Regions from separate parts of the Exiguobacterium sp. ERU653 genome, predicted to be linked through region 1. Evidence: riboswitches for the same ligand, from Rfam matches in the RefSeq annotation. Region 1 holds a riboswitch; the other holds the start of a gene.
What was found. Region 1 has a riboswitch for thiamine pyrophosphate ahead of thiW (energy coupling factor transporter S component ThiW). Riboswitches for the same ligand answer to the same signal wherever they lie in the genome.
Positions count from the first base shown of each region.

Region 2: it holds a riboswitch for thiamine pyrophosphate, as region 1 does, so the genes downstream of both, KNO95_RS04235 (Ykof family thiamine-binding protein) here and thiW (energy coupling factor transporter S component ThiW) in region 1, are expected to answer to the same signal.

Region 1 is NZ_JACSKV010000001.1:1,911,828-1,919,757, reverse strand. Features, by position in the region: gene KNO95_RS09800 (LTA synthase family protein) at 1-718, opposite strand, end outside; gene KNO95_RS09795 (VOC family protein) at 807-1,205, opposite strand; gene KNO95_RS09790 (GNAT family N-acetyltransferase) at 1,416-1,892, shown strand; gene KNO95_RS09785 (hypothetical protein) at 1,887-2,150, opposite strand; gene thiW (energy coupling factor transporter S component ThiW) at 2,211-2,696, opposite strand; TPP riboswitch at 2,763-2,862, opposite strand; gene KNO95_RS09775 (hypothetical protein) at 2,908-3,648, opposite strand; gene KNO95_RS09770 (hypothetical protein) at 3,722-4,411, opposite strand; gene KNO95_RS09765 (AAA family ATPase) at 4,506-5,426, shown strand; gene KNO95_RS09760 (DUF58 domain-containing protein) at 5,429-6,481, shown strand; gene KNO95_RS09755 (ribonuclease FAU-1 family protein) at 6,544-7,083, shown strand; gene KNO95_RS09750 (tetratricopeptide repeat protein) at 7,133-7,930, shown strand, end outside.
Region 2 is NZ_JACSKV010000001.1:814,847-822,776, reverse strand. Features, by position in the region: gene KNO95_RS04240 (GTP-binding protein) at 1-1,177, shown strand, start outside; TPP riboswitch at 1,237-1,337, shown strand; gene KNO95_RS04235 (Ykof family thiamine-binding protein) at 1,420-2,010, shown strand; gene KNO95_RS04230 (ECF transporter S component) at 2,003-2,578, shown strand; gene KNO95_RS04225 (ABC transporter ATP-binding protein) at 2,571-3,914, shown strand; gene KNO95_RS04220 (energy-coupling factor transporter transmembrane component T family protein) at 3,896-4,630, shown strand; gene KNO95_RS04215 (DUF1643 domain-containing protein) at 4,640-5,227, opposite strand; gene KNO95_RS04210 (lytic transglycosylase domain-containing protein) at 5,256-5,939, opposite strand; gene KNO95_RS04205 (CPBP family intramembrane glutamic endopeptidase) at 6,026-6,721, shown strand; gene KNO95_RS04200 (alpha/beta hydrolase) at 6,654-7,577, opposite strand; gene KNO95_RS04195 (hypothetical protein) at 7,759-7,930, shown strand, end outside.

The sequences.
Region 1 (7,930 bases):
ATTCGAGTTGTAAGACGATGACGTTCGTATCCTGACTCGGGGCACTTAATTCCTGATAAGAAAGTGCTCGGATTTGAGAACGCTCCTCGTCTGTCAAGGCTTCGTTCCAGCCCATGGCACGTTCGACGCCTCGAGCGACATCCATCGCGTGATAGCCCCAAAATCCAAGATGGTAGTATTCACGCATATTCGAGATCGGGTCGTCTGCAATCCATTTTTCCCCACGCTGATAACTGAGCGTGAGCGGGATCGTGAAAAGAAGAAATCCAAGTGTGAAGCCGGCAATCGCTAACCGTCTTCCGTTCCACTTCACTTCACGGACAGGATGACGTTTCATATAACGCAAAATCAAACCGTAGATGATGAGGTCGATAAAGAAGAACGCATCGATTGGGCGGATGAGCGTCAAAAAGCCACCCCCGACATCTCCCATCTGCCCGATATCGGATAGTAAAGCGACGGATAATAAGTCTTCAAAATAGCGATAGTACCAGACGTCTGAGACGAGCAGGGTACTATGCAGGAACAGAGAAACGTATAAAATCCATCGGCGGATCGGATAAGACACGGCAAGTGCCCAACTCGTCAGGAGCAAAATCGTCGCCAAGTTGATGAGAAAGAACGAAAAGTCGAACGCCGTCGCGGTCAACCAGCTAAAAAAGAAGAGCTTTGCCAGGGAGAGTGACAAGTAGCTCCAATAATCGAGATATTTGATCATGAACAACACATCCTTTTCATATCCATTCCCGATGAAACGAGTGCGGGAAACGTGAAGATGTGTCCAACAAACAAGAGGCACGTCGACCTCAGTTGATCAGAAACGTATCGCGCAGTTCAATGATGGTTCCTTCTGGTGCTTTCAGTTTACTTAAATGACCGTCGACGACGAAATAGATGTTGCCACCGTGCTTCGGTAAAAACGTGACGCCGAGTTGTTCGAGTCGTGCGACTTCCGCTTTGAGGTCATCCACATAGATCGCAAAATGGACGGGACCGGCCATATGTTTCGAATAATCTTGTAACGTTTCATTCGTTTTAGCAGTCTGGAGCTCGATATAAAAATCACCGAGCTTGAGCCAACTGTTGAAGTCACGCGTATGGAAGTTTCGCGACTCTTGGACGAGTTCAAAACCGAGTGCTTCGTAAAATGTCTTGGACGCAAGATAGTCAGGCGTTTGGATACAGATATGATGGATTTGTTTCATTAGGATGATTCCTCTCATTCAATTTTGATGAAGTGTACGATATGGCCTAGTCAAATACTAAGCGGATGAAGCTATGATGTGAAAAAGACGACAACTTCCCATTTATTTTAGTGTACCGAACGCGTGCTTTTGAAGATACGGGGTAAGAAACTTTTTACGGAAGAAATCGTATGGAAGAGAGAAAAGGATAGAAACCAATGAGGTGAAAGCATGAAAGGAAATGAAATCACGATTCAACCGATTGATGCAGTCAATCGAGATGCGGTCATCGCTCTGACAGTGGACGAGAAACAATCCCGATTCATCGAGACAAATGCCGAGTCGCTTCAAGAGATGGCTGAGGATACGAAATATAATTGGCAGAGCTATGCATTTTATGACGGTGAGCGACCGGTTGGCTTCATGATGGTCGGAGCAGAAAACCAGACAGAACGGTATGTGTGGCTCGATCGTTTCATGATGGATCAAAACGAACAGGGGAAAGGTGTTGGAACGAAGTGCCTACGCATGGCGGTGGACTGGATTCAGACAAAATATGATGTCGATGATATCATCCTGAGCCTCCATCAAGAGAATGAAGCTGCGAAACGATTTTATGCGAAGAACGGCTTTGTCGACAGCGGCTTAATTGATGAATGGAATGGTGAAGCGATTTGGGTCTATCATACAAAAAACCGACCGTCATGAGTCGGTCGGATTCTCGGCTGGACTTGTTGTTTTTGTAGCATTCATGCCCATCGAAAAGAGAACGATAGCTGCAAAGAAGAATAGGGTAACGAACCAGTTTTGGAGAAACGGATCGACAAACGTCGGTTTTTCCAACCAACTCCCGGTTGAGATTTCGGCGTACCAACGTATGTAGAGTGCGATGCGTTCGAGTGTGTATAAGAGTCCGGACAAAAACAACAACATACCACCCGCTACAAGTTGATTGAAACGAGACATAAAACCCCTCCTCTATAGATGTTGTCTATAGTTTACCATTTCCATCCAATTGAGGGGCTTTTATTTGAGTATACTCGGTCGCAACTGTTTGACGCGTGACAAGACGAGCCAACCGAGAAGCGCGCCGGTCAAACTAGAGGCCAGGAACGCCGGGACGAAGAAGAAAGCACCGAACGTCGAGCCCATCAACAGTTTCGCGTACGGGACGGCAATCAACGAAGCGATAACCCCAGTCCCGATGATTTCTCCGAGAGCGGCAGCATAGAAGCGGTTCGTGCGAACGAAGAAAATGCCGGCAAGAAACGCGCCAATCATGCCACCGGGGAACGCGAGCAGTGACCCTGTGCCGGTCATGACGCGAATGAGTCCGGTCACGAATGCGACGAGGACGGCTCCGATTGGGCCGATGGTGACTGCGGCAATCACGTTCACCATATGCTGAATCGGATAAGCGCGGGCGACACCTGTGGGAATCGAGATGAACATCGAGCCGACGACGGCGATGGCGACGAGCATCGCCATCCAAGTGAGTTGTTGAATACGCATGAATAGTCTCCTTTCAAAATAAAAACGCCACGTTTCCAGACGGAAAAATGGCGTGGATATACAGAGACGTATCCCAAGCCACTTCCCTACGCTGGTATGAGCCAGATCAGGTTCAAAGGGTCCGGCACAATGCCGTCTCAGCCCGAAGGCTCCCCTAGTGGTCGTTTATTGATTTGAGTATAGCATAGCTAAAATCGGAAAATGGGCGAAATTATCCCTCATTCTTGGCTAACAGGTCCTCATAGTCCTTCTCGTTCCAAAAGAGCGGTGAGATGGATTCGGGACCTTTTAATATTTCTCCATCCTGGTCGTATACGATGGCATATCCGCTCGCGACATCGAATACGAACAAGTCGGCAGTCACTTCGGTCACGCCGTTCCCGGCGATGATCACGTCATCGATTGGGTCCCGGGCCAGTTCGACGCCCGCTTCATCGAGTTCGACGAGGAGGGCTGACGTGTAGGCATGGCGGTCATAGACCGTTTGGAATTCATCCTGCGTGAGGACGACATCGGTAGGTGGAGCACTTGTACCGAATTTCCGATTTTCAATCTCTTCGACGTATTGAAGGAAGGATTCCTCCTGCCAGAATAGCGGAGCGACCGACTCAGATCCATTGATCACCGTTCCGTCCTGATTATCGAAAATGGTAGCATACGTCCCGTCATCGAGCTTGAATGGGTAAATATCCGCATACGTATGCTCGAGGCCGTTTCCGGCGATGATGACGCGTTCGAACGTCTCGCGAAACGGTTTGATGCCTTGTTGCTCGAGCGCAACGAGGAGTGGTTTCGTTTGTTCGTATTGGTCATAGACGTCTTTAAAGTCCTCACGCGTCCATTCGGTGATGGGTTCATCGGGTGATTCGATTGGGGTTGGATTGTCTGCCACCGTATCCGTACAACCCGTGAGTAAAAGTGCACTTAATCCGAACATCGCCCATCGTCTCATGTTTCCATCCCCTTAACTGACATTTTCCACCATTTTATCATTCATGATGAAAAAGCAGAACCTGTGCACATTCTCACTCGGGGTGAGGACGTCCCGCATAATCATCGAGGGTGCTCTTAAAATGCAGCGTATCTTCTTCAGAAATCGTCACACCTGAGGAGGTGCCGTAGCGAACCGCATGATAAACGGACGGGTTCATCGGTAAATCGATGCGTCGGAACCACTCTTGCAATGTTTCATGGGCACGCAATCGCTTGGCTGGTACGAGAGATTGGTTAAATGTGATCAGCGCATCGCGAATCGGAACGTTCGTGAACGCTGTGAGCGTTGAAACAGACGAATCGTTCTGGTTCTGCACGTCTTGTTGGAACAAGTCTGTGCTTGAATCGATGCTTCGTGTACGCGCCAAACGTTGCTTTCGTTTTCGATAGACATAAAAACCGAGCAAACAGAATGCAATCAAAGCGACCAATAAACCGAGATTTCGTCGTGTGGACTCTCCAGAGCCCGTAAATCTCTCAAGAGGTTTTATTTTTCCTTTTCGAGGATCTAATTCATACGGATAATCTGCTTTAGATTCATCTATTAAAAGCTTACTGTCTTCATCTGATTTGAAATCCGTAGGAGGACTATTATTTTCCTCGACCGGTATCGTTTCCGGGTTATAGAGCCATTCGAATATCCCGGTCGCAACCACCATCATTGTAAAGGTGACGAGAAGTGTGGCGGCAATCATGAGAAAAAACTTGTTCGTCCAGCGCAAGAAGTTACCTCCTTTTTGAATGTTCAGACTATTTGTTGTTTATCTTACCATAAAAAGGTAAAGTTTGATTAAGACAAAAAATGGAGGTCGTCATATGGGCATGGAGCAGGTTATCAAACAGTTGAACGAGGTGTATTTAGGAAAAGAGGATGTCGTACGCCTTTGTTGTACCGCGTTACTCGCGGAAGGACATATTTTATTAGAAGATGTACCGGGTACCGGAAAAACGTTACTTGCCAAGACGATTGCGGCCAGCTTTGACGGGGCGTTTTCAAGGATTCAGTTTACGGCCGACTTGTTACCGTCTGACGTGATTGGCGCAGATTATTTCAACATGCAGACGCAGACGTTCGACCATCGACAAGGACCGATCTTTGCGAATATCGTCTTGATCGATGAAATCAACCGAGCGGTTCCACGAACGCAGTCTGCCTTGCTCGAGGCGATGGAAGAACGACAAGTCTCCATCGGGGGAGAGACGTATCCGATGCTGAAACCATTTTTTGTCATCGCGACGCAAAACCCGATCGAATCAGCGGGGACGTTCCCGTTACCGGATGCCCAACTCGATCGTTTCCTCATTTCGATTCCAGTCGGTTATCCTGATGTCGTCGAAGAACGAGAGCTACTATTACAAGTCATGCGCCAAACACGGAAAACCGTGGAGGCAGTCGCGACGTTAGACGAGTTGCGCCGAGCGCAAGATGAAGTGAAGCAAGTATCGATTCAAGATGACGTCCTCGATTATTTACTCGGGCTCGTTCATGCGACACGAGAACACCAATCTGTCGAGGTCGGTGTCAGTCCACGAGGAGCCATCGCGCTCATGCGAGCGTCTCAAAGTTATGCCTATCTGAACGATCGATTGTATGTCATTCCGGAAGATGTGAAAGCCGTGGCACCTTATGTATTGGCACATCGTCTGACGTTGACGCTTGAAGGAGGCATCAAATCAACGAAACAGGACATCATCCGTTACATCTTAGACACCGTTTCTGTTCCAGTCGAGGGTTGATGATGACGTTCTCGACACATAACGTCCTACAGAAACAATGGATCCCGGTCTACGGATTCGCCGGAGTGATTCTCGTATTTGTCCCGTACATGGAGATTGTCGGGTATGCACTTTGTTTACTTGCGGGCATCGTCTGGTTCTTTGAACGGACGCGGAAACAGTTGGAACAAGCCCTTCGTCTTCATATACATACGCACGAGTCTCTTCTGTTCGTCGGGGATGAGACGGAAGTTCAGGTGATGCTAGATGGAAGTGAAACCGTCGAACGACTCGGGCTTCCCGTTCGCGTTCGCTTGAAAACCAATACAGCGCTCAGCTTTCCAGACCACGACCGGTCCCCGAACAGTCTGGATTTGACGTTACGGACAGATCAGGCTCGTCACGTGCTTCGTGTGCAGGCTGAATTCCGGGGACCAGCTTATATCGAAGAGTGCGTACTTGCTGTGACGCTCCCGTTTCATCTCGGGACGTATCTTCTTGAGTGCCCGATCGAGAAACGATGGACGGTGTTGCCGTCCCTCACGTTACATCCTCCGGTCGGTACGAAACGATTGGCACTCGGTGACCGTCCTTTGACCGCATCACCTTTACGGAATCCACTTCAGGTTCTAGGTTCGAAGCCTTACGAAGGGGAACCGGTCAAAGAGATCGACTGGGTCGCGACGGCGAAACTTGGACGAGTCCAATCGAAAGTCTTTCAAAAGACGTCGCTCGACACGTTCACATTCGCAGTTGATTTGAGTGGGCCGTCCGGCTACACGTTGCATCACGACTTCGAGTCGATCATCAGCCAGGTCGCATATGTGACGACTCGTCTCTTAAAAGAGGAGTGTAAAGTCGAACTGTTCATCAATCGCTTCAATGGTGAAGGAAAGATGGAGCATATCTCTCTTCAAGAGGGAGAACGAGGTTCACGCCTCATCCTCTTGATGTTGGCCGACCTCCATCCCGGGAACCGTTTCATCTCGACAGACGCGTTCGTCCGTATGGTTGAGCGGAAACGCTTGAAGCAAAGTCATCTCGTTTGGTTCAATCAGCATAATTTGTACGACTAACAAGGAACTTTCCTTCTTCTGGCGAACTGTATCATATAGAGATGACCAAAGGGGAGATCTATATGGCAAAACGAAAGTATGCGAATCGACGAGACTGGGAACGGATTTTAAAGAACCGCTACGCGCAAATTCGTGTTCAGACGGAACAATTTTCAGGCGTCGTCGCCTTATTCCAAATCGATGAGGTTCGGGCACCATTATATAAAAAGCATAAAGGGGAAGAATTCATCGTGGCGGATGCCGGGTTTGCTTGGCTCCAATATTTCCCGGACAATGAACCGTTCGGTGTGACGGTCATGTTCAACCCTGACGGTGAAATCGTGCAATGGTATATCGACCTCGTCGACCGAATCGGCGAAGAAAATGGCATTCCGTACATGGATGACTTGTTGCTCGATATTCTTGTATTTCCAAATGGCGATATCGTCAAAAAGGATGAGGATGAGTTCAAGGCGGCGGCTGAAAGCGGCGAGCTGACGCCTGAACAGGTCGAACGTGGATGGCGTGAGTTCGAAGCGACGCTCGAACGGATCGAACGTGGAGACTTCATCTACTTTGATTTGGCAAAAGGACATTACGAACAGTTAAAACAAAAGCTATGAGCGAATTCACTCTCTCTGCTACAGTAAGAGCGTAGGAGGGAGAGTTTTTATGAAAAAAATTGAAATTGAGACGTGGGCACGACGTAAGCACTTCGCGTTTTTCGAAGCGTTTGATGCGCCACATTTCAATGTGACGGCAAACGTAGATGTCACGAACCTATATACATATGCCAAGGAGAGCAATCAATCGTTCTTCAAACTCTTTTTATACGGTGCGGTGAGAGCGGCGAACGCGATTCCGGAATTGCGCTATCGGATTCGTGGTGAAGAGGTCGTCGAACACGAGGTGGTCCACCCTTCGTTCACGGTCATGTTAGACGAGGAAGTCTTCAACTTTTGTGCGGCTACGTTTTATGAAGATTTACCGACATTCTTACAGGAAGTGACGACGCGGATGGAGCAAGCTGGCGATGAAGTCGTGATCGGGGATGACGAGCCCGACGATTTGCTGTATATCACGAGTGTCCCGTGGATCACGTTCACGAGTATCATGCACCCGACGCATCAGCAACAACATGACAGCGTGCCACGCATCGCTTGGGGCAAGTTCGAACGCCAAGGCGAGCGTCTGGTCATGCCGTTATCCGTCCAAGCCCATCATGCACTCGTCGATGGAGTGCATATCGGCAAGTATTACGAAACACTACAAGCTTGGTTAGACGAAGATTTTGCGAAGAAGGTGACCGACGTGCCAGAAGACCATGACTTTGATCGAGCCGTCCGTCTCCGTGAGGAGGGACAACTCGAGCAGGCGAAGCAACTGTTCTTGTCGCTCTTGCGGAAAGATGAAAAGAATCCGAGGTTACATGCGTACTGCGCGTGGTGTTATGACTCGCTCGGGGAAGAA
Region 2 (7,930 bases), 1.1 Mb from region 1:
ACTCTCAGGTTATCTTGGTAGCGGGAAGACGACACTGCTCAACCACATTTTACATAACCGTGATCACAAAAAATATGCGGTCATCGTAAACGATATGAGTGAGTTGAACATCGATGAGAAGTTGATTGAACAGGGCGGATTCTCCCGTACCGATGAAAAGTTAGTCGAGCTCTCGAACGGGTGCATTTGCTGTACGTTACGTGAAGATTTGCTCACGGCTGTCGATGAGCTGACAAAGAATCGTGACCTCGATGGGATTATCATCGAGTCATCAGGGATTTCCGAGCCAATTCCCGTCGCACAGACGTTCACGTATGCCGACGACGCCCTTGGGATCGATTTGACGAGCCGTGTCTATATCGATGCGATGGTCACCGTCGTCGACGCGTACCGCTTCTTCAAGGATTTCAATTCCGGTGAATCGCTCATGGAACGTCAACAAGCCGTCGACACAGGTGACGTTCGCGAAGTCGTCGACCTACTCGTCGACCAAGTCGAATTTGCGGATATCATCGTATTGAATAAGGCGGACCGGGTGACTGAAGCGGAGCTGCAGGAGATGAAGGGTCTGCTCAAGACGCTCAACCCGAGCGCACGATTGTTGACTTCGACCTACTCGGACGTGGCGTTAGACAATCTACTAGACGTCCGTTTGTTCGATTTCGATCAGGCGATGCATGCGGCGGGATGGATTCAAGAGCTCGAGGCAGAAGAACATACGCCGGAAACGGAAGAGTATGGGATCAGTTCGTTCGTTTACCGTCGTCGTCGACCGTTCCATCCTGAGCGTTTGATGAATTGGATGGAGCATTATCCAGAAGAAATCGTTCGCGCCAAAGGGTTCTTATGGATCGCGTCACGGAACGACCTTGCCTGTCTCTTCTCTCAAGCCGGATACGCGTCGACGCTCGAACACGCGGGCCGTTGGCTAGCGACACTTCCGGAGAATGAACGAGAGGCGATGTTTGCCTCAGAACCTGAACTACGCGAGGACTACATCGAGCCGTACGGAGATCGACAGAACGAATTGGTCCTCATCGGTCAACGGATGGACCGGGAGACGGTCGAGCGGTCACTTGATGCTTGCTTGTTGACGGATGAGGAGATGGTGGAGCCGTGGAATGCCTTCCATGACCCACTTCCTGGTAATGGCCAACTCGTCACTTATTCAGATTGACCGTTTACAAAGTGACGAAACATCGCTATACTGTGACTGCATAAGTAACCGCATATCAATGACTGCACTAGGGGTGCTTCGGCTGAGATGAGAGCATGGCTCCGATCCCTTATAACTCGATCCAGGTAATACTGGCGTGAGGAAGTGCGGCACTTTCTCTATGCAAGTTTGTATAGATTTTGTTGCTGCATTCTCATGAATGCGGCTTTTTCTATGCAAACACATATAGAGGGGGAAACAAGATGAATGAATCATGTGGCACGAGTCCGATTGTCGGATTTCGCTTCACGCTTAGCCCGATGACAGATGACTTTGTCGGGACGATTAAAGGAGCATTGAAAGGAACAAATATGACAGGTGTGTGGCGACATACGGATGACGTATCGACCGTGATCCGAGGGCGCGTCGAGCACGTGTTCGACGTCGCACGGACAGTCTTGAGTCTGGCTTCGGAAGAAGGACGCCATGTCTCGATGAGCGGAACCTTCTCCGTCGGATGTCCGGGAGATTCGGCTGGGGATGAGGCGCTCGATGCACCACCACAAACATTGAATGGAATGTCAAGAGAGCAGTATGTCTCTTCACAGTTCGCGCTTTATCCGATGGGTGCAGGTAACTATATGGATCTCATCTATGATGAAATCGAACAAGCGAAACAGGCTGGTGTGTATAATGACTCAATGCACTACGCGTCAGGAATTCATGGGAATTTGGATGATGTGTTCTCGTATTACGAGGCGGCGTTCAACCGGACGCGCGAGAAGAATCGACACGTCGTCATGACGGTGACGTTCAGTGTGAACAGTCCGTCACATGGAGGTCAACATGCTTAAGTCGTGGAAATTGAAAGAGGTCGTTCTCGTCTCCGTATTGTCTGTCGTTTTTGCCGTTGTCTATTTATTGTTCGTCCATATCGGGAATTTATGGGCAGGGTTGATTGGACCAATCGCCTATGAGTGGATCTTCGGTATCTGGTTCATCGTGTCAATCATCTCGGCGTATATCATTCGAAAACCGGGTGCTGCCTTCATTTCGGAAGTGATGGCTGCGACGATTGAAATGTTGATTGGGAATGCGATCGGACCGCGCATCATCCTGGTCGGCATCGTTCAAGGTCTTGGTGCTGAAGCCGTCTTTGCAATGACGGGTTATCGTCGATATGAGCTATGGGTTCTCATGCTTGCTGGATTTGGCTCGGCCGTCACGAGTTTCGTGTACACCTACTTCATGAGCGGATTTGCGATGCTTGAACCGGGATATGTAGCGACGATGTTCGGGCTCCGTGCGGTTAGTGGCATGGTCATCGCAGGAATCGGTGGGAAGTTGCTCAGTGACCTGTTGCTCAAGACAGGGTCACTTCGCGGCTATGCAATCGCTCGGAGTGGGAACGTCCATGGTTGAGACAGAATCGCTTTCATTCCGGTTTCCAGAAAGTCAGGACACCATTTTAAAAGAGGTGACACTTTCCATACGACCTGGACGTACCGTATTGAGCGGAGCGAGCGGAAGTGGGAAATCGACGCTTCTTGCGCTATTCAACCGTCTCTATCCAGAGAATTGTGATGGGATCCTTGAAGGCAGACTCGAACTGTTCGGACGTTCACACGACGACTATGCACCGGGCGAGATCAATCAGCGGGTCGGGACCGTGTTCCAAGACCCGGACACACAGTTCGTGATGGAACGGGTGGAAGAGGAACTCATCTTCACACTCGAAAATTTGGAGACACAAGTCGAGGTAATCGATCAGCGCGTGACAGAGATTCTCGAGTCACTCCAACTGACCGATTATCGAAATCGACTCATCGATTCCTTGTCAGGCGGGGAGAAACAGCGGATTGCCGTCGCCTGCGCCATGGTTGGACAACCGGAATGGTTGCTTCTCGATGAGCCGTTGACGCACCTTGACCCGGTGACCGCGTATCGATTCGTCGAATGGCTCGATCAAATGGATGACGTGAACGTCATCGTTGTCGAACATCGCGCGCATATGTGGGGAGACTTTTTTGATTGGCAGATCGAACTTGAAGAAGGACGGATTGTACGTAACGAACCGTTTCGATCGGTCGATGATTTTACATTCACACCGTCGTCAACACCACAACAAGAAGTCGAGCACTATGTGGTCGACGAGGTGGTGCGTGACACATTCCAATTAAAAAGTGTGACACTTCAAGTTCGCATTGGGGAAGTGATCGCCATTTTGGGTCCGAATGGGAGCGGAAAGTCGACGTTTTTACGAAGTTTGACGGAATGTGATCGCCGTGTCGGACTCGTCCCTCAATCTCCGGAACACTTATTTTTCATGAATTCGGTCGAGCAAGAACTGCAGTTTGGCCATGAGGAATCGATTGATATCGTGTTGGAGGATCTATCACTCGAGAATAAACGATCTCTCCATCCACTTTCGCTCAGTCATGGGCAGAAGCGACGACTCGCTGTCGGGATCCAGTTACTCTCAAACAAACAGTTGCTTGCCTTTGATGAACCGACGGCAGGGCAGGACGAGCCGTCACTCCATGCACTCGAGATGTTAATGAAGCGACATGCGAAAAAGGGACAGACGATCCTGTTCGTGACCCATGACTTGTCGTTCGCCAACATCGCCAATACGTTCTATCTGATGAAGGATGGGGTACTCTCAGGACCGTTCGGGGATGAACTTTGGCAGGACACGGAGAAACTTCATCATTATCGGTTAGTGGGAGGGAGGCAACGATGTCACTCCATGATATGAATCCGACGGTCAAGTTTATGACGTTCACGATTATGATGTTCGGACTGGCCTTGTTTTATAACCCGTGGACCCCACTCGTCATCATCGCCGGTACGTTAGTGATCCAGACCTTGGCGACGGACGTGTCATGGAAAAGGTGGAGCCTGTTCTTGATCCCGTTTCTCATCACGGCGCTCGGAACATTTTGGACGACGCTCGTATTTGGGAAAGAGCTCGAGGGAGAAACGTGGGTGACCCTTCTCGGTCAGGACATTTCGAAAGAAGAGGCGCGCGTCGCTATCTCTCTTAGTCTACGTGTTTTGGCGTTCACCGTGTTGTCGCTTCTTTTCATGTTGACGACCGATTCGAAACGATTCGTCATGAGTCTGATGCAACAGGCGAAGCTGTCGCCGACGATTGCCTATAGTGCACTCGTTGGATTCCGTTTCCTACCGTTAATGCAACAGGAAATGTATCAGCTTCAATACGCACATCGTCTTCGTGGCGTTCCTCTTGATACAAAATGGGAACGCGTTCGGCATGTGCCGAAACTACTTCTCCCGCTATTAGCAGGCTCGATCCGACGGGCGGAACGTGTCGCCTTCTCGATGGAGGCGAGAGGATTCACGAGTGGGAAACGGACCGTCTATGAGCGGATTGACGTCAAACCGTCCGATTACATGTGGTCAGGTGTGTTCTTCACACTGTTCGGTCTTTCAATTTGGGTAGGGATATAAAAAGACGACTCACTCGGAGTCGTCTTTCTTCGTTTCTTTCACGATACGGAACTTCGGTTTTACTGATTCATTGTTGAACGCCTCGAGGACCGTATTCTCATTCGCCATTCGGATCTGTTGTGGTTCGCCTTTTGCTGTCGTACCGATGCAATACATATTCGCCTCATAATCGGCAAACAGTGATTTATAAGATGTCGCGTGGTGCATCAATCGACCTGGCGATCCCCAGCCGACGATGATCATCCCGCTGCTCGCATCTACCTCTTGTAACGTCTCTTCGACGTAATGGTAGTTCGTCTCATCAAGTTGAGATTCCACGTAAGGGAGGTTGTCATTGATGGCGAGTGTCGGGACGAGACTGATGACACGCATTTCTCGAATCGGTTGTGACAAATGATTTTGCATCAACATATAAGCACGCTGTGTCGTCGTGCCGGACAAAAAGGCATCGCTCATCCGCGGCGAGTAAATGATGACGGCACAGATGACGCCATCCTCCACATCGGTGAACTCATACGTTCGCATATAGCGTTTCGTTTTATCTTCGTTGAAGATTGATTTTACGCGGATGGTAACTTCTTCTACATGCGTGTTCATTTCCATTCCTCACTTTTTCATGTAAGCATCAGCCGAGCGCTTTGAACCACTCGACATATCGAATCGTGTAATAAGCGACTTGTTGACTGAACGTATCACGCTCATCAGGCATGAACGTCACGCTTGACTCATAGTTTTCAAAATACGTCATGACATCGTTGACATACTGCTCACTTCGATTATATTCGAAGATGGCGTTTCGGACGGATGCCACCGAATCTGTCTTTTTTCCACCGTGTTCACTTAAATAATACGCCGCCGTGTGCGCAGAATCAACTAGACTGTGTGGGTCTGCTTTTCCATCACCGTTCCCGTCACGACCGAGACCCCCATACTGTTCAATCAAGGCAAGGTTCGTCAAGTCCACTTCGTCTTCCGGAACATCGCCTTTTTGGTCATCGGTGTCATATTCCCAACCGAGCCATGTGCGAGGCATGAATTGAAACGGTCCAATCGCGCCGACAGACGAGCGCATCGAAGAACTGTGGGAGAAGATTGTCTCTACACGGTGAACGGCGGCAAGTAGACGCCAGTCCACGTCATACGTTTCGGCTGCGTCTTGATACACAGCGAGATGCGTGTTCGGGACGCCGTTCTCTCCATAATAGGTTCGATACAATCCATTGTTCACTTTATCATGTTGACCGAGCCAGCCGACTGCCCCGAGCAAAAGCACGAGCACAATGATGAAACCGGTCAGTCGCAGCATCATACGTTTCAAGATACCGCCTCCTAGCTTTTAGACAATACCCGAATAGTGTAGCATATAGCTAACAGGAAGGACAGGAGTGGATATGAATGCTCGAACGTTTGATTTTTACAGCAATCATCGGCTACATGCTGATTGTTCAAATCTTCAATGCCAAATTGATTCGTCCGTTGATTGAAACGAGAGGACGGGCATGGGTGTACGAACAGACCGTGAAATCGGCATGGGGATTGACCTTGTTGATTGTCGCTCTCGTATTTTTATTTCAAGTACCGCTATCTGAAATTGGTTTAAGATTTATACCAGAACCGGGAGATGAAGAAGCGTGGCAAATCTTTTTAATATCATGTGTCCTTGTTACTTTGATATTCGTCTTCTATTTGTTGGTAAAAATTTCATCTCGACTCAGGAATGCTTTACGTCCTTACTATGAACTGGATTTAGAGAAATTACTTCTACCACGTACGAAGACTGAAGAACAGGCATGGAGCGCCGTTTCGATCACTGCGGGAGTGACAGAGGAGTTCATCTTCAGAGGAGTCCTCCTGTACACGATTTCCCTCTATATAGAGGTACCGAATATGACACTCGCCTTAATTGGTGGTGCCTTATTCGGCATCGCTCATGCTTATCAGGGGGTAAAAGGTGTCCTTACGACAGGAACCGTCGGCTTCGGACTTGGCATCTTATACTTAGGGATGGGCGTCCTGTGGCCCGTCATGGTTTTGCATATACTGCTTGATTTGATTGCTGGTCCAATTCATGTCGATGCAAAAAGCGATTGACTGCCTCTTCATAGGCGGGGGCATCCTTGATTATACAATTCGTATGTTCTGCCCCGTCGATCAATGTCAGGTCATTGTGACGATTGAGGGCATTCATCTCGACTGACATCCAGGTCGGGACAAAATCATCTTTTGAACCGTGCACAAATAAAATTGGGGTCGTCGTTTCGGTGACGGCCTTTTTAGGTTGAACTTGTTTCATTGTGAAGCCGGCACGGGACCACAGAAAATAATCGATTCCAGGAAGAATGAACTCTGCCGGGATACGATGCAATTCCTTTAACTGATACCGCATCAACTGCCTCATGTCATCAAACGGACATTCTGCGATGACGAAATCGACGTCAGTGAGCGGTGTCGTCTGTAAGACGGTCGCTGCTCCCATCGAGACACCATGTAGACCGACTTGCTCGACTTGTTCATTTGTTTTCAACCAGTCGACCCAGTCAATCATATCGTATTTTTCATGATAGCCGTATGAGGCATATATCCCTTCGGATTCACCATGTGATCGTAAGTCAACGGCGAGCAGGTTGTAACCGAGACGATGGAACATGGCGAGGTGAGGAGCCATGAAACTATGTGAAGCGGTATATCCATGCACAAAGACAATCCATTTCGTCGAGGAATCGTTCCGATAGATTCGTCCATAGAGTCGATAATCGTCTTTGGACTGAATCGAGACGTGTTCAAATGGAACGTCGTGATAAAATGCGCGGTCCTCTTCCGTATATGGAGCGAGTAACATCTCTGGTGTCTTGCGCTTGCCTCTCGTCATCCGTTTGAAGGCATAGTAGCTGACCGCATAGTATCCTGTGAATAGTGAGGCTAATCCAATTTTCCATTTTTGTTGCATATATACCGACTCCTTTCATCGCTATTGTACCCGAAACGAATCGATACGGTCCTGTTTTCTTACATAAGGATGGGCTATACATAGCATAAGCGGGTTAATTGAAGGAATCATGGTGCATCGAAAAATATGGGTCCGAGCGATATGATGGAATGACAAAAGCAGGGAAGTGGGGGAGATCTTGATGGAGAGGGCAGATATCTATCGAATGATTCAAAGGGTGTTGAGCAATCGGGAGGGGACACTCGAACGAGGAATAACTTTCTCGTGGACGACCGATGGTGATGAACGAATCGTCGGACTCGTATTTGATCTGTTACTCGACCGCTCTTTTCTACTCAACAAAACGAGCCTCC